One region of the Planococcus plakortidis genome, then DNA from elsewhere that is predicted to be linked to it. Evidence: riboswitches for the same ligand, from Rfam matches in the RefSeq annotation. Region 1 holds a riboswitch; each other region holds the start of a gene.
The links. A riboswitch is a leader RNA that binds a small molecule or an ion and turns the genes downstream of it on or off. The one in region 1 is predicted to bind thiamine pyrophosphate.
Positions count from the first base shown of each region.

Region 2: another riboswitch for thiamine pyrophosphate. It lies ahead of thiT (energy-coupled thiamine transporter ThiT); the one in region 1 lies ahead of tenA (thiaminase II).
Region 3: another riboswitch for thiamine pyrophosphate. It lies ahead of BBI15_RS08245 (ABC transporter substrate-binding protein); the one in region 1 lies ahead of tenA (thiaminase II).
Region 4: another riboswitch for thiamine pyrophosphate. It lies ahead of BBI15_RS13405 (lipoate--protein ligase family protein); the one in region 1 lies ahead of tenA (thiaminase II).

Region 1 covers NZ_CP016539.2:2,462,581-2,466,875, reverse strand. The annotation lists gene BBI15_RS12475 (S1C family serine protease) at 1-517, shown strand, start outside; TPP riboswitch at 1,304-1,405, shown strand; gene tenA (thiaminase II) at 1,495-2,184, shown strand; gene thiM (hydroxyethylthiazole kinase) at 2,177-2,935, shown strand; gene thiD (bifunctional hydroxymethylpyrimidine kinase/phosphomethylpyrimidine kinase) at 2,925-3,803, shown strand; gene thiE (thiamine phosphate synthase) at 3,778-4,295, shown strand, end outside.
Region 2 covers NZ_CP016539.2:997,719-1,002,013, reverse strand. The annotation lists gene BBI15_RS05030 (tryptophan-rich sensory protein) at 1-471, shown strand, start outside; gene map (type I methionyl aminopeptidase) at 517-1,269, opposite strand; gene thiT (energy-coupled thiamine transporter ThiT) at 1,429-2,004, opposite strand; TPP riboswitch at 2,098-2,197, opposite strand; gene BBI15_RS05015 (M20 family metallopeptidase) at 2,337-3,419, shown strand; gene BBI15_RS16525 (hypothetical protein) at 3,484-3,633, shown strand; gene BBI15_RS05010 (SGNH/GDSL hydrolase family protein) at 3,696-4,295, opposite strand, start outside.
Region 3 covers NZ_CP016539.2:1,626,525-1,630,819, forward strand. The annotation lists gene BBI15_RS08230 (nitroreductase family protein) at 113-757, shown strand; gene BBI15_RS08235 (MarR family winged helix-turn-helix transcriptional regulator) at 865-1,293, shown strand; gene BBI15_RS08240 (putative quinol monooxygenase) at 1,323-1,619, shown strand; TPP riboswitch at 1,717-1,826, shown strand; gene BBI15_RS08245 (ABC transporter substrate-binding protein) at 1,956-2,963, shown strand; gene BBI15_RS08250 (thiamine-binding protein) at 2,963-3,256, shown strand; gene BBI15_RS08255 (ABC transporter permease) at 3,256-4,023, shown strand; gene BBI15_RS08260 (ABC transporter ATP-binding protein) at 4,016-4,295, shown strand, end outside.
Region 4 covers NZ_CP016539.2:2,684,816-2,689,110, reverse strand. The annotation lists gene hmpA (NO-inducible flavohemoprotein) at 1-109, opposite strand, end outside; gene BBI15_RS13425 (RrF2 family transcriptional regulator) at 325-759, shown strand; gene BBI15_RS13420 (pyridoxamine 5'-phosphate oxidase family protein) at 789-1,211, opposite strand; gene BBI15_RS13415 (hypothetical protein) at 1,278-1,508, opposite strand; gene BBI15_RS13410 (STAS domain-containing protein) at 1,643-2,662, shown strand; TPP riboswitch at 2,807-2,913, shown strand; gene BBI15_RS13405 (lipoate--protein ligase family protein) at 3,002-3,841, shown strand; partial or broken gene lipA (lipoyl synthase) at 3,838-4,295, shown strand, end outside.

The DNA.
Region 1 (4,295 bases):
CAAAGTGCTCGGCATCAATTCGGTGATGCTTGAAGACAATCCCGAAATCGGCTATGCCATTCCGCTGTACTTGAAAAAGGACTTATTGGACACATGGGCGAACAACCCAGACCCGCTGCCCGACTCCCAATTGGTCGAACCGTCCGTGAAAGATGCATATTTTGACGAGGCCTTATTGTCGAGTTTCATCGAAGCTTATTACGATTTGCTGCCGTATTCGATGAATGACGAGGAGCTCAATTATTACTCAACGTATCTGATGCCGGGAAGCCAAGCCGTCGAAGCGGTGGACAGTGTCATACAGGAGTATTCCGAAGAGGGCCGCGTGTTCGATTCGGTTGTGCCGGAAGTCGGTTCCGTCGAAATTGAAGGCGACCGTGCATACGTCGAAGCAGGCGCGGTGTTCAATTATCACGAAGCGAATGGCGAAACCGGAACGATCGACCACCGGCGCCGCTACACCATCGTGATCGACGAGTACGGGGATTACCAGATTGAATATGTGGAAGAAATTTAGGGCCTCCATTTTGGAGGTTCTTTTTTTGAGTGGATTTTGAGTGGAGAGCTTGCGCTGCAACCGGACGCTTTCCGGAGGGCTCGCATTGAGCCGCTTCCCTCGCTTACGCTCAGTCCAGGGTCTCAATTGTCTCGCTATACCTCCCGGAGTCGCCGGTTTTCGCTGCAGCTCTAGTTTTAGAATGAAAACGAAATGCATTGTTCATTGAAGGCAGGGTGTGGGAAATGGAGACTTGCTTACAACAGGCAGACCATTGCAGTATTTCCTGAAAAATGTAGAAGTTTTGAGCTTGCGCTGAAGGGGCATGCTTGCCGAGGGGCGGGCGTCGAGCCCTTATGGCTGCGCCATATAGGTCTCGCCAGTCCCGCGCGATCCCTCCGGCGTCAGCCCCTTTCGCTGCAGCTCTAGTTTTAAAGTGAAAACGAAATGCATCGTTCATTGAAGGCCGGGTATGTGAAATAAATGCTTGCAAGCGGCAGAACAATACCATGGTGTCAGTAAATCGATTCCAAACCATTTTCACTTTCGACTACCTAAGAAAATAAACCGAAACGGACGAAATCGCAAAAACCATTCACCCAGTCACTTTCCTGTACAACGAAATCCAAAAGCAGCATCGCGCTTAAGAGGGAAAGCTCAACCCCAGGCTAGGCTGCGGATAACTAGTAGGTGAAAAGTGCAAGCTAATTCCAATTAAACAACAAAACTCCTGCCATCTTAATTTCGAAAAGTTTTGAATTCGCAAGCCAGCTATGTTATTCTATTGCCGACAATAAAAAAATATCGCTATTCCACTAGGGGAGCCATGTTGGCTGAGACGGACAAGAGTCCGGACCCTTTGAACCTGATCTGGATCATACCAGCGTAGGGAAGTGGGCGAATTGTGAGCCTTTCTCCAATTTCTTAAGCTGACCTTTATCGCCGCTTCCTTACCTGGGAAGCGGTGTTTTATTTTGCCCAAAAAAGGAGAGAGCGACATGACATTTTGTAAAGAAGTCCGGTTTGAATGCGCAGATTTATGGGACGCAAGTTTTGAACACCCGTTTGTGAAAGGCATCGCGAAAGGCGATTTGCCGCTTGATGTCTTCAAATTTTACGTCATGCAAGACGCCTATTACCTGACCCATTTCGCGAAAGTGCAGGCGATCGGTGCCACGAAAGCCAAAGATCTTAAAACCACACAGTCTTTCGCGCATCATGCCGAACAGACCTGTGCCGCAGAACTTGCGCTTCATGAATCGTTTATGGAATTGCTTGGGGTGACTGAAGAAGATTGGCAACTATTCGAACCGTCGCCGCACGCCTATGCGTACGTTTCGCATATGTACCGCTCGGCAGAAGGGGATTTGGCGGATGTGCTCGCAGCCTTGCTTCCATGTTATTGGCTTTATTACGAAATCGGTGAACGTTTGAAGACTGCAACGCCGGAAGAACCGATATTCCAGAAATGGATCGGCACATACGGCTCCGAATGGTTCGGGGAACTGGTCAATGAACAAATCGCACGCATGGACCGGTTGGCTGAAGGCTTGCCGGAAGAACGCCGCGAGGAATTGAAGACACGCTTCAGAAGGAGCAGCTATTACGAATGGCAGTTCTGGCAGCAGGCGTGGACGATGGAAACGTGGGAACTTCCTGCACAAGAGGAGAGTGTCCGCCATGCTTAGGGATTTACGCGCACGTAAGCCATTGATCCATTGCATCACCAATCACGTCGTCTCGAACTTTCAGGCAAATGGACTCCTCGCGCTCGGCGTCTCGCCGGTCATGGGCGACGAGCAACAGGAAGTCGCCGAACTCACAGGACACGCCGATGCCTTGTCGCTCAATATCGGCACGATCACGGAGCGCTCATTAGAAAGCATGCTCATCGCGGGACGCGCCGCAATGAAAAAAGGCATCCCGATTGTGTTGGATCCGGTCGGTGCCGGGGCCACAGCTTATCGCTTGCAGGCCGTGAAGCGATTGCTGACGGAACTCGATATCACGCTACTCCGCTGCAATGCAGGTGAACTCGCAGCTATCGCAGGAGCGGACTGGCAAGCGCGCGGTGTCGACGCAGGAGAAGGGCAAGGCGATTTGGAAGCTATCGCTAAACAAGTGGCTGATGAATACCAAACAATTGTCGCGGTAACAGGCACAAGCGATTTAGTGACAGATGGCGAAAGGACCGAGCACATCACAGGCGGAGACCCGTTGATGGCATCGGTCACGGGAATGGGTTGTTTACTCAGCGCAGTACTTGCGGCATTCTTGACGGACGAAGAATCTGTCGCGCTTGATGTGCTTGCCTATGGCTTGCAGCTGTATGCGAACGCAGGGAGCCGGGCAGCTAAAAGCGCACTCACGCCAGGCAGTTTCCAAATGGCATTTTTTGATGAACTATCCAAACAGGAGGCGGTTCTTTATGGAAACTAAAGCGCAAGTACTGACGATCGCCGGATCCGATTCAGGCGGCGGTGCAGGCATACAGGCCGATTTGAAAACCTTCCAGGAACTCGGCGCATTCGGCTGTTCAGTAGTAACGGCGGTGACTGCCCAAAACACATTGGGTGTCCACGGCATTTATCCTATGGACCGAAAAGCAGTGAATGAACAGCTCGATGCGATCGGGACGGACTTCGATATCCGCGCGCTCAAGACCGGCATGCTGTTTGATGCCGGCATCATCGAAGAAACAGCTCAAGGCATCAAGCGCTACGGCTGGGACAAACTCGTCATCGATCCCGTCATGATCGCAAAAGGCGGCGCTTCCTTATTGCAACAAGAAGCAGTGGAAGCCATCAAAACGATGCTCGTGCCGCTCGCTGCCATCATCACGCCGAATATCCCCGAGGCGGAAGTATTGAGCGGAATCGACATCACCGATGATGTATCGCGAAGAGAAGCGGCGGAAGCGATTCTATCGCTCGGCGCGAAAGCCGTGGTCATCAAAGGCGGCCATAGCAATGACCCTGATGTAGCGGAAGACTTTTATCTGGATCAGCAAGGCACGGTGCTCTTGCTGCGCTCGGAACGCCTCCAGACAAAACAGACGCACGGCACCGGATGCACGTTTTCAGCGGCGCTAACCGCCGAACTCGGCAAAGGCAAAGACGTAGAAGATGCTTTGTTCACCGCCAAGGAATTCATCCAGGCAGCTCTCGCATATCCGCTTGATATCGGCCATGGCCACGGCCCGACGCACCATGCCGCCTATAAGGAATTAGCCGTAAAGGAGGTGGTCCACCTTGTTCAGGAATCCAGCAATTTATTTTCTGATGGGTACGATAAACGCCGGTACTAAAGAGCCGCTCGCGCTGCTTGAGGAAGCACTTGAAGGCGGCATCACCCATTTCCAGCTGCGCGAAAAAGGGCGCGGGGCGTTGGCAGGCGATGAGCTTATGGAGTTTGCGGCCAAGTGCAAAAGCTTATGCCGTGAATACGCTGTCCCGATGTTCGTCAATGACGATGTCGACTTGGCTTGCACGATCGAAGCGGACGGCATCCATATCGGGCAGGATGATATGGACTGCGCACAGGTGAGAAAACGGATCGGCGCATCGATGGCACTTGGCGTCTCGGTACATTCCGTCAAGGAAGCGAATGGTGCGCTGACGTGCGGCGCCACCTATCTCGGCATGGGACCGGTATTCGGAACGCGCACAAAAAGCGATGCGAAACCGCCGGCAGGAGTCTCGGAAATCATCAAAGTGAAAACCCAATACCCGCATGTGCCGGTCATTGGCATCGGCGGCATCGAACCGGGCAACGCCGAAATGGTCTGGCGGGCAGGTGT
Region 2 (4,295 bases), 1.5 Mb from region 1:
AATATCGCCTGGCTGCTCTGCTGGCATTATGAGTTGTTTATTTGGTCGATCGTTACAATGATTGCCTATCTATTGTCGCTGATCGCTTTGTATCTGGAATACGGAAACGGCGAACGGGGCTTTATGGAACGCTTGCCGGTTTCGGTCAATCTTGGCTGGATCAGTGTCGCGACCATCGCCAATATCAGTTATGTCCTGACCTTCTATAATTGGAGCGGCTGGGGCTTGAGCGATCAGTTATGGACAGTGATCATGCTGACTGTGGCGACCGCATTGGCGCTTCACATCCGTTTCCACCATTCGGACATTCCGCTGACCCTGGTCTTCATCTGGGCGTTCGTTGCCATCGCCGTTCGCCATGGCATGGACGAATTATTGGTCAGTACCGCAGCTTTGTTCTTAAGCGGCGTTTTACTGACCGGCATTCTGCTGATCAAGAAAAAGCCGGCAAAAACAGGTATGACGCCATAAAAAAACAACCATCGGCTGATGGTTGTTTTTTTATATTCGATGCTTTTATTTTTCAAGTTTCGTCAGCAAAACCGGTTCGCCTTTTGTGACGAGTACGGTATGCTCGATCTGCGCCACAAGCGATTGGTCCGGCGTGATAAAGGTCCAGCCATCCCCTGACTCGATGATGTGCTCGGCCTTTTGGGAAATAAACGGCTCGACTGCGAGCACCATGCCTTCTTTCAAGATCGTCGTCTCCCACGCATCGTAATAATTGAGGATATGCTGCGGCGCTTCATGAAGCGATTTCCCGACACCATGGCCCGTCAGGTTCTTGATGACGAACAAGCCTTGATCTTTTGCTTCACGCTCGACTGCCTTACCGATCTGGTTCAGCTTCGCCCCAGCCTTCACTTTTGTCATCGCGCGTTCAAAGGCGGATTCTGCTGCTTTGCAAAGCTTTTCTTTATCTTCATGGCCTTCCCCGACCACAAAAGAAATGCCGGTATCCGCAAAATAATCGCCAAACGAACCCGACACATCGATATTGACGATATCGCCGTCGTTGATGACGCGTTTCCCTGGAATCCCGTGCGCCACTTCTTCGTTGACGCTGATGCATGTATAGCCGGGGAAATCATATTCCGATTTCGGGGCAGAGACGCCGCCCCATTCTTTGAACAGGCGGCCGCCAAGTTCGTCGAGTTCTTTTGTCGTAATGCCCGGTTTTACGGCCGCTTTCATCGTTTCGCGGATTTCCGCCACCATTTGCCCGGCTTTTTTTAATCCTTCAATATCTTTTTCATTAGTCGCTATCATACTGACCCTTCTTTCAAACTATTCTATTTGAGCATTATAACATAGAATAAGTCGCTCTCGCCTCTCATACCTTTCGAGCATTTCCCATAAATAACCAAAAAAGAGCGCTCATTATTTTCTTTATCCATCAAAAAACCGCCTATCGCTAGGCGGTTTTGATCATGAATCCGGCTGTGTCAGCCGCGGCGCTGTAATGAACAGCAAAGAGCAAACAATCGCCGCGACAAGCGCTACGGGAATCATATAGGTTGCGTTGTAGACCGCTGAATAGATAAAGACATTGCCTTCAGCAAACATGCCGAAAAACAGGATACCCGTAATGACGTGGACTGTATAACGGAGAAATGAGCCGATCAATACGCCCAGCGCCACCATGGCAAAGACTTTCCCGGTCTTCTTCGACTGCACGGCTTCCATGTAACGGCCGCGCATCACCCCCGCTAAGCCGACAACGCCGTACGCCAATAAATAATCCAAAACGACTTGCATGACGACAAAGCCGAACGACAATGGCGCAACCGAGATGAAACCTGTAACGATCTGCAACAACCCGACGAGAAGCCCCGTGATAATCCCTGCCCCAACCCCTCGGCGGAAAGCCATCAACACAATCGGGATCATGACCAGGCTGACCGAACCGCCTTGCGGCATGCGAAAGGCGATAAAATCCAATACAAAGCCGAGAGCTGCAAAAATCGCAATCTCGACCATCAATAACACGCGTTTATTCCTCATTCAAACTGCCTCCTTTTGGATTTGCACATCACCAGAAGGACCGTTTTTCAATAATAAAAAACGGCGCCAGGACAGATCCTGGCGCCGCTCGGGCCGGTTTTCCATCCACATCCCTGCGCAAGCGTTAACTTACAGGTTCGAAGGGTAAGAACTTAATCGTTCACTCTCAGCCAAAGCTCCCCTTGTGGTGTATACAATTATTTCGCTATTATGTGTATTGTACACAACGCACACTTCGCTTGCAAGGCTGTTTCAGCAGGCTGGATTAGGGTAGTTAAAAACAAGCAAACTTTCTGGAAGGTGGTGGAGGCAGTTGGAAAACTGCCGATTCTATGATTGATTTATTGAAGGATTTGATCAAGATCGAAAGCGATACGAAAGAAGGCGCAAACGAAGCCTTGCTTTTCTGCTCTGCCTGGCTCAAGGCGAAAGGCGAAGAAGTGGAAGTGCATGATAACGACGGCTACTTGATGTTGACGGCATCTAAGGGGCAAGGTGCCGAAAAGATCATCTGGAACGGCCACGTTGACGTCGTGCCGGGACATAAAGAACAATTTTCCCCTATTGAAGAAGGCGATAAACTGTATGGCCGCGGATCCGCCGACATGAAAGCGGGCGTCGCTGCCATGATGCAAGCATTTGTTGACCTCGATGCTTCCGCCTTGCCGCGCGAAGTGCACCTGCATATTGTCACCGACGAAGAGATCGGCGGCCGCAATACATCGAAATGGCTGGTCGATCAAGGCCATTACGGCGATTTCGTCATTTGTGGCGAGCCGACCCATTTGAAGATCGGCTTGCAATCAAAAGGCATACTAAGAATGGACTTGACGTTTAAAGGCAAGCCAGCACATGGATCGCGCCCATGGGAGGGCATTAACGCCATCGAATCGGCGATGAAATTCCATGCCGGCATGAAGGATTTGCCGTTCCGCAAAGAATCGACGGAATACTATGAGCAGCCATCCGTCAACTTGCCGATCATCAACGCAGGCGACCGTTATAACGTGGTGCCGGAAATCTGCAAGATGTCCTACGATATCCGCTTCATGCCAGGACAGGATAAAGACGAGATCATCCGGCAAATGGAACAGCTGGCGGATACGCTCGAGCTCGACATGGAGTATAAAGCGAGCGGTTCGACCCCTGCATTGACGACGACGGACGATCACCCGTATATCCAGACCTTGATGAAAGCGGTCGAATCGACGCTCTCCGAACAGCCTGTACTGTTTGGGCAGCACGGTGCTGCCGATACCCGTTATTATGCCGAGAAAACCGGCGGGCAAGGCGCCATCGAATTCGGGCCGAGCGGAGATGACTGGCACGGTAATGCAGAATACGTTTCCATTTCAAGCGTCCATTCCTATAAGGATATATTGATCGCCCACGCCATGGCGCCTACCGATGTTTGAAATCAGTCCAAACCGGGAAAACTATACTAATCCTCAATACGATAAATGAATGGAGCGATATAATATGGCGATTGGAAGACTTGTCAGATCTGCGATTAAATACGGGCCGATTGCATACCCGATCATCCGCAAAGTGATGAACAACCGCAAAAAGAACAATACGGACAATGAAAGCGATGCACGCAACCGCAGCGACTCACGAAAGAGCCGCTGAACGATAAAAGGCCGGAGAAAATGAATCATTTTCTCCGGCCTTTTTATTGTTGATTTGAACTTTTAAACAAGCAGCAATGCCTGGCGGATCGCTAGAAAATCAAGCTTTTTGCTATCGGAAGGCTTGGCGGCAGAATCATCATCTGAAGCACCTTCCATTTCAGGCTCTTCTTCTGCCCCCTCGGCTTCACCTGATGGCTCTCCCTCTTCCTGCCCCTGCATTTGCTGGATTTCTTCGAAAGTTACAGGCGCCGGTTCCGGAAGCTCTGCATCTTCTACTTCAAAGCCTCCTGCATAATGTTCAAAGAAAGCGTTTGCCATCTCCTGATAACCAGCTATATTCGGATGGACGTCTCCTGAATTCGGAACGAGTTCCACGGCATCCTCACCGAAGCGCTCGGCTACATCGACAAATATTGCGCCTGTCCGTTCCGCTTCCTGCTTGAGAATGGCGTTCAATTGTTCCAGCTGCCCGGCCGTCCCTTGTTTTTGGCTGGCCCTTGCGTGCGGATACGCAAAATAATATCCCATGACATAGACTTCGGCTGATGGCGCCAACTCTTCTAACCCAGAAAGAATTTCCCTGACATTTTCACGGGCTGCGTTCAATGCATAATCTGCCTGGATCTCCTCGAAACTCAATGCGCCTTCAGCGGCGTTTGC
Region 3 (4,295 bases), 840 kb from region 1:
CTTTTCAGTTGCATTTATCCTGCAGCGGGTTTATATTGTGTGAGGCATCAATTAATGAGGGGTCAATTAATATCCTTTAAAACAATTAAGAGAGAAAAAGGAGCAATTCGTCATGCATACACTGCAAAATAAGAAAACCAATGATTTCAATGAAATCGTCAACGGACGCCGTTCCATAAAACACTACAATCCGACGGTGAAAATCAGCCGCGAGGAAATGACGGAAATCCTGGAGCAGGCAACGAAAGCGCCTTCTTCCATCAATATGCAGCCATGGAGGTTTGTCGTCATTGACAGCCCAGAAGGAAAAGAAAAGCTCGCGCCGCTTGCATCATTCAATTTAGATAAAGTCATGAGTTCTTCCGCAGTCATCGCGGTGTTCGGGGACCGGAAAAATTATGAATACGCAGAAGAAATTTACAGCAAGGCGGTCGAACACGGCTACATGCCGGAAGACGTAAAAGACTTCCAGCTCAATTATTTCAAGCCGATGTATGAAGGCATGTCCGCTGATCAGATGAAAGACATCGTGATGCTCGACTCAGGGCTTGTCTCCATGCAATTGATGCTCGTTGCCCGTGCATTCGGCTACGACACCAACCCAATCGGGGGCTATGATAAGGAGAAAATCGCTGAAACATTCGGCTTGGAAAAAGAGCGTTATGTACCGGTTATGCTCTTGACGATCGGTAAAGCCGCGAGCGAAGGCTTCCAGTCGTACCGCTTGCCGGTCGACACAATCACGACGTGGAGCTGATCCCGCCACCTTTTAAGTACGGAGGGCTTATGTAATATATTTGACTGGTCAATTTATAGTAGGTGTAATCATCAATTGACTTTATCGATCATTTAGGAGGTTTGCTAATGCCGTGTTCATTTTCAAAGCAGGAACAAGTGCTGCACCAGTTTAAAGGCCTGACCAATCAAATCAGCCCGAAGTTCGAGCGCTGCACGGGTATCAGCGCGTCGCGTTATGAGTTATTGTCGCAGCTTTATAAAGTGGACGAAATCAATCAGTCGACGCTGCAAAAATTGGTCAATATCGATAGCGCCGCGGTGACGCGCCACTTGAAACAACTAGAAACGAGTGGCATGGTCACAAAGCGCAGAAATCCAGAGGACAATCGCGTAATCTTTGTCAGCCTAACCGATGAAGGCCGCGAGCGCATCGTCGAATACCGCAAAGAAAATACGGGCTTCATCAAGCAAATGCTCCATGATTTTACCGCTGAGGAAGTGGATGCGCTTAGCGATATGCTGAGGCGCATGCAAGACAATATCGTAGATTATTAAAAATACACATTAAAGGATGGCGAAATCACATGATGATTATCCACGCACATTTGCAAGTGAAACCGGACCAGAAGCAAGCTTTTTTAAACGAAAGTAAAATCCTGATCGACGCGTCGCGTCAAGAGCGAGGCAATGTTCAATACGATTTGATGAAATCGGTAGAGAAGGACGGCCATTTCACGATGGTTGAAGTATGGGAAGATGCGCAAGCGATCGAAGCACATAACGCGAGTAAGCATTTTACGGCTTTTTCTAAAAAAGCGGCTGGGTTCATGAGCGCACCGATGGAACTCAAAGTTTATAGCGGTGAAGCTGTCCCAATGTAAGGAAATCTTGTTTGTTCAACCGAGATGTTAGACAGAGCTTGAACATCTCGGGCAATTGTGACAAGATAGTCTTTGAAAGACAAATGCTAATTTCATAAAACACATGTGGGGGAATCGGTGTTGCCGATTGAGAGAATATCCGTGAGATATTGACCCTTGGAACCTGAACTGGCTAATACCAGCGGAGGGAACATATTCAAATCGGTCTATTCTGCGATGATATGCGCCCAAGGTTTCCATAACCTTGGGCGCTTTTTTTGTATCCGCAATTGGATATGTCCCCTGATTCAGCTCCTGAAATCATTTTTTATGGATCTATTCAGAGGGGGAAACAACATGAAAAAATGGACGATTGCCATCGCGCCGGTATTGCTGATGGCGGCATGCACGGACGAAGCGGAAAATCCGGGCAGCGATGTGGCGAATGAACAACAGGGATTACAAGAAGTGACGATGGTCTTGGATTGGACGCCGAATACTAATCATACCGGGTTGTATGTGGCACAGCAAAAGGGCTATTTTGAAGAGCAAGGGCTCGATGTAGAAATCATTTTGCCGGGTGAAGCGGGCGCCAATCAATTGGTCGCTTCCAAGCAGGCGGAATTCGGCATCGGGGCACAGGAAAGTTTGACGGAAGCGAGAGTGCAGGACATCCCGATCGTTTCAATCGCGGCGCTCATCCAGCACAACACCTCCGGATTTGCATCGCCTAAAGACAAAGGCATTGAGTCGCCAAGTGATTACGAAGGGAAAACCTACGGCGGATGGGGCGCGCCGGTCGAAAAAGCGGTGCTTGGGTCCATCATGGAACAAGACGACGCCGATGTGGAAAACGTCGACATCGTCAATATCGGCAATAGCGACTTTTTCACAGCCGTCGAGCGCGATATCGATTTTGCGTGGATCTATTATGGCTGGACGGGCATTGAAGCAGAGTTACGCGGCGATGAGTTGAACATGCAGTATTTGACCGATTACTCGGACAAACTGGATTATTACACTCCGATCCTGATGACCAACGAAGACATGATTGCAGAAGATCCGGAAACGGTGCGTGCATTCACCAAAGCGGTGTCGCAAGGCTATGAATTCGCCATCGATGAGCCGGAACAAGCAGCGGACATCCTCATCGAGTCGGTACCGGATTTGGACCCGGAACTGGTGAAAGCGAGCCAGGAATGGCTGTCGCCGAAATATCAGGACGATGCGCCGCAATTCGGCGAACAACAAGAGCAAGTGTGGGCGGATTATGCAGCCTGGATGTTCGACAACGGCTTGTTGGATGAGGAACTGGACGTTGAAGAGGCGTATACCAACGAATTTTTACCGGAGGGGGAAAACTGATGGCCAATGCACTCTTAAGTATTCAAATCATCCCGAAAACGAAAAACGGGGAAAACGTCATCCCGTATGTGGACAAAGCGATCGCCGTCATTGAAAAGTCAGGCGTCCCGTACCAAGTCAATCCATTGGAGACGACGATGGAAGGTGATCTGGCGCAGTTATTTTCAATCGTCGAAGAAATGAACGAGGCGATGATCGAAAACGGCAGCCCGAACGTCATCTCCCAAATCAAAGTGCTGTATCAGCCGAGCGGCGCATCGATGGATAAATTGACGGAGAAATACCGGCCGTGATGATTGTGCGAAAAGGATGGAGACCGGTTCTGGTCCTCATCCTTTTATTGATCATCTGGCAAGTGCTGGTGCCGCTGTTTGAAGTGCCGGACTGGCTACTTCCGACCCCTTATCAAATCGGGCTGGAAGCGGTAAACAGTTGGCCGAATTACAGCGGTCATTTGTTTTCGACGATCCGGTTATCGATTCTCGGCTTTTTCATCGGATCGTCGATCGGGCTCGGCGTCGCGATGCTCCTCCATCTCGTGCCGAAACTGCGGGAGACCTTTTATCCTTTGCTGATTTTATCGCAAAATATCCCGATTATCGTTTTGGCGCCGCTGTTGGTCATTTGGTTCGGCTTTGGCTTATTGCCGAAACTAATCATTATCATTCTCGTATGCTTTTTCCCGATCACCATCGCGGCACTTGATGGGTTCAGGCAGACGAGCGGCGAGTTGCTGCATTATATGAAAATGGCCGGAGCTAACAGACGCCAGATTTTTTGGAAGCTCGAATGGCCGCATGCGATGCCGTCGATCTTTTCAGGCTTGAAAATTGCGGCGACCTATAGCGTCATGGGCGCTGTCATTTCTGAATGGCTCGGGGCGCAGGAAGGCATCGGCGTCTATATGACGCTCGCTTCTTCTTCGTTCAAGACGACGCAAGTATTTGTCGCGATCCTGTTGATCATGTGTTTGAGCATGCTATTTTTTGCGGCGATCGTGTTACTCGAAAAGCGGGTCATCCGCTGGAAAACGAGCGGAGGAGGAAATTCGAATGGCTGAATTGGCGATTGAACAATTGACGAAAATCTTTGACGGGACCGAAGTGCTGAAGGAGTTATCATTGAATATAGCAGAAGATGAATTTGTTGCCGTGCTCGGCCCTTCCGGCAGCGGCAAAAGCACCTTGTTCCATTTGATTGGCGGGCTCTATGAACCGGATGCAGGAGCGATCTTGTTGGACGGCGAGAACATCAACGGCCAAAAAGGATCTGTCAGCTATATGCCGCAAAGCCCATCCCTATTGCCTTGGCGCACCGTACTGGACAATGTTT
Region 4 (4,295 bases), 220 kb from region 1:
GATGGGCTTCGAACATATTGCTGTAAAAAACGGTCGTGATGGTTTTACCGTGTTCAGCTAATACAGGGGCGGTGGATTTGACGATTGTTCTTGTTTGTTCGGATAACATAGTCAATCTCTCCTTTTGTTTTCTATAGTCCCACTATAACCTGAAAAAGTGTTTAAAGATATATTTAAAATACATCTTTAAAATTTAGACACATTTCATTTCACAGAAAAGTCACACATGGAATATTGGCGCAAAAAGCCTGGATTCCGCAGATGCGTTTCCTTTCCAGAAATTCAGGCGGCGAGTATAATGGACGTGCAGGGAAGGTGAGACCAATGAGGTTAACGATGTATACGGATTATTCATTGCGTGTACTCATTTATTTAGGAACGAAAGAAGACGGCAAGTTGACCACCATACAGGAAATTTCCGACGCTTATCATATATCCAAGAACCATCTGATGAAAGTGACCTTTGAACTCGGCAAAGCGGGATTCATTGAAACGGTCAGGGGCAGGGGAGGCGGCATTCGCTTGGCGGACCGCCCTGAGAATATCAATGTCGGGACGGTCGTCCGTCGAATGGAAGAAGACTTCCACTTGGTGGAGTGTTTCAGTTCGGAGACCAATACATGCCCGATTTCCCCTATTTGCGGGTTGAGGGGAGTGCTCGGCAAAGCATTGCATGCCTATTTGGCAGTATTGGATGAATACAATCTGCAAGATCTTCTATTTAATAAAGATGCATTGCGCGAGTTGTTGCGCACATGAAAAAGCCTCCGGTACCGGAGGCTTTTTGTTTACAGTTCAATTGTTTGGGGATCTTTGCCTTTGCGGTTCATCAAGCGCACACGAGTCGGCGTGATCGCCAGGATGATCAAGTTCGGGTCTTCAGGGCCGTCGAACCAGCCGGTCAAGTGCTCATTCCATACTTTATCGATCAGCTCACGGTCATCCCGCAGCGACATTTGCCCTTCGATTTCGAGAAAGCTATCGCCTACGCCTTCACCCTCGTAACCTAGCAGGATGTGTGCGTTCGGGTTCTTCTCCAGTTCATCGACTTTCTGCGTCTGCTTGCTTGTCGCCGTGTATAAAGTGAATTCATCGTTAAAGAAAGTCATGTAACGGGAGTGCGGTTTGTTGTCTTTAATGGTTGCCAAGGTCCCGATCATGCTGTCTTCCAATATTTTTAAGGCTTGTTGTTTCAGTTCTTCTTGTGCCATCCAACTCTCTCCTTTGCAGTGGTATTATCTACCGATAAGCTGCGGGCCAGGAGCCTGCAGATTGAATCATTCAGGATGTTTTTCCTCACTCGCTGAATCATCTTTAGTGTCACGGGGATTTTTCTCGTCTTTCATGTCCTGCTTCAAATCTTCCAAAGGGATGGAATCCACGTTCATTTCTTCTTCGTGCATCTCTGTCATGGTTTCTTTATCGGTTTTGATTTGTTCAGGATTGTCCATTGGAGCCCCGTCGTTCGACTTTCGTTCCTTTTCGTTGAAACGGTCTTTTTCTGCCATTGTTAGCACCTCTCCTTTAGCGTTCTTGTTTATCTATTCCTTAATTGAAACGCTTTAAAACATTCAAACTTGATGGGGGTTACGGGCTCGCGTATGATGAATCCATAGGACTAATTAGGGAGGATGGCTATACGATGACGCAACAAACGAAGGTTAACGTGGGCGGATTGGATTTTGAATGGGACCTCACGGAAGGGCGCTTCCTCTTTGAAGGCCAGAATTCGGTGCTGTTTTGGACTTCCACTGCAATGAAAATGTTTTTTGATTCGATTGAGGAAATCTCCGGGGAAGAGGCGGCAGCTGTCGTTTTGGAATCGACAGGGTATCGGCAAGGCCAGGTAGTGGGGGATTACTTCCACAAAATGGGCGGGGTCTCCGTTCTGAGAGCTTCTGAACTCATCACCAATACATATGCATCAGCCGGATGGGGAGTGGCAACGATCCATAATCTGGACGTCGAAGCCGGGACTTTGGAAGTGACGCTGAAAAACAGCTGGGAATATCAAATCAATGTGGCACAAGGAAAAAAGATCGGCGGCAGTTTTTTGCCTGCCCATTATGCAGGGATCTTCAGCTCGCTTTTGGGCCGCAACATTTGGTATGAAGTTGTCCATTCTCAGATCGAAGGACATGAAGGATGCCTGATCCGTTATTTCCCATCGGACGAGACGATTGAAAAAAATATCCATTCACTGGCACGCCGCAAGGAATCCGAAAAAATCCGCGAACTTGAACAGCTAGTGGACGAAAAGACGGCGGATCTCCATGACATGATTCGTGAACTTTCTTCTCCTCTGATCCCGGTGCTCGAAGATATCGTCGTCGTACCGCTTCTTGGCCGCTACGACGAAGCGCGTGCTGAAGAGCTGTTGTTCAAGACGCTTGAAAATTTGCCGAAATACAAAGCGCGCTATTTGCTGCTTGATTTGACCGGGCTGAATGAAAGCTTCAACCAGCATGCCGCGATGCTCATCGAAAAACTGGGTTCTGCCGCCGGTTTGATTGGCACAAAGACCGTACTGGCCGGTATTTCACCGCATACCAGCATGACGATCACAGAAGCGGGTGTGGATCTTTCGGGGTATGAATGCTTCCGTACCCTTCAGCACAGCATCCATTTCGCTTTAGCGCAAAATGGCAAGACCATCATCTGATGTAAAACTCTTCCTATCCATCCGACGGAAAAGGAGAGTTTTATTTGTTATAAATTTAAATAAATGGATGAAAATGAAAGAAAAATTATTTTGTATATTGAGATTTCTTAAGGACAATGTTAAGCTCAAGGAGAACTATACATAGCTGACCACTGGGGGAGCCGGGATTGACTGGCTGAGACGGGCGAATGCCTGGACCCCTTGAACCTGATCTGGACCATGCCAGCGTAGGGAAGTGGTACGTATGCTTCCACTTGCCTGCATACACCGCTTCCCCATGGGAAAGCGGTGTTTTTTTATGGGCTTAGGAGTCATGCATAAGCTGAGAGGAGTTGAGACATTTTGGAGGAAACATGGGGCTATATGGAGTCGGGGCTTTGCACGCCGGCCTACAATATGGCAATGGATGAAGCATTGATGAACTGGCAGCGCAAGACGGGCATGAAACCCACCCTCCGGTTTTACGGATGGGCGCCAGCTGGGATATCAGTGGGATTTTTCCAGAAATTGAACGGCAGCATCGATCTCGAAAAAGCTGCGCAAATGGGCGTACCCTTGGTCAGGAGGCAGACCGGCGGAAAAGCCGTGCTGCACGACCAGGAATTGACTTACAGCATAGTGATTCCGGAGCATCATCCATCCATGCCGAAGTCAGTGAAAGAAGCGTATTTGGTCATTTCCCGCGGCTTGCTCGAAGGCTACCGGAACTTAGGGATTCATGCACAATTAGCTGCTGAATCTAAGCGGCCGAAAGAATCTTCGGCGGTATGTTTTGAAGAACCATCCTGGCATGAACTGACTGTTGAAGGCAGGAAAGCGGCAGGAAGCGCACAGACAAGAAAACAAGGCATCATTTTGCAGCACGGTTCGATTCCGCTGCAGTTGGATGAAAAACGTTTGTTCGAATTGTTCGTCTACCCGAGTGAATCGGTGAAGGAAAGGGCGCGCCAAGCTTTCCGCACACGCGCTGTCGCGATCAACGAGCTCATGCCAGAACCGGCAAGCTTAGAAAAAGTGCAGCAGGCATTCAAGGCTGGATTTGAAACGGGGCTTGGCATCCGTCTGGAAAAATTCGAACCGCCAGCTGAATTGCTGGAAGAAGTACGTGTGCTCGAAGCCAAATACGCGAGTGAAGAGTGGAACTACCGACGAGAAGAGAAAGGGGAACTTATGCGATGACAAAAACCAAGCAGCGTGAACGTAAACCCGAATGGCTAAAAGTGAAATTGAACACGAACGAAACCTATAATGATCTGAAGAAATTGATGCGTGAGAAAAATTTGAACACGGTATGCGAAGAAGCAAGATGCCCGAATATCCACGAATGTTGGAGCGAGCGCCGCACTGCGACTTTCATGATCCTCGGGATACATGCACAAGAGCGTGCCGGTTCTGTGCCGTCAAGACCGGCTTGCCGAACGAATTGGATTGGGGCGAGCCGGAGCGCGTAGCCGAATCGACGGAAATCATGAACTTGAAGCATGTCGTCGTGACAGCGGTAGCGCGTGATGATTTAAAGGACGGAGGCGCTGCAGTCTTTGCAGAGACGGTGCGTGCCATCCACCGGAAAATGCCGGAAACGACTGTCGAGATTTTGCCGTCCGATATGAAAGGCGATTACGAAAGCCTGCAT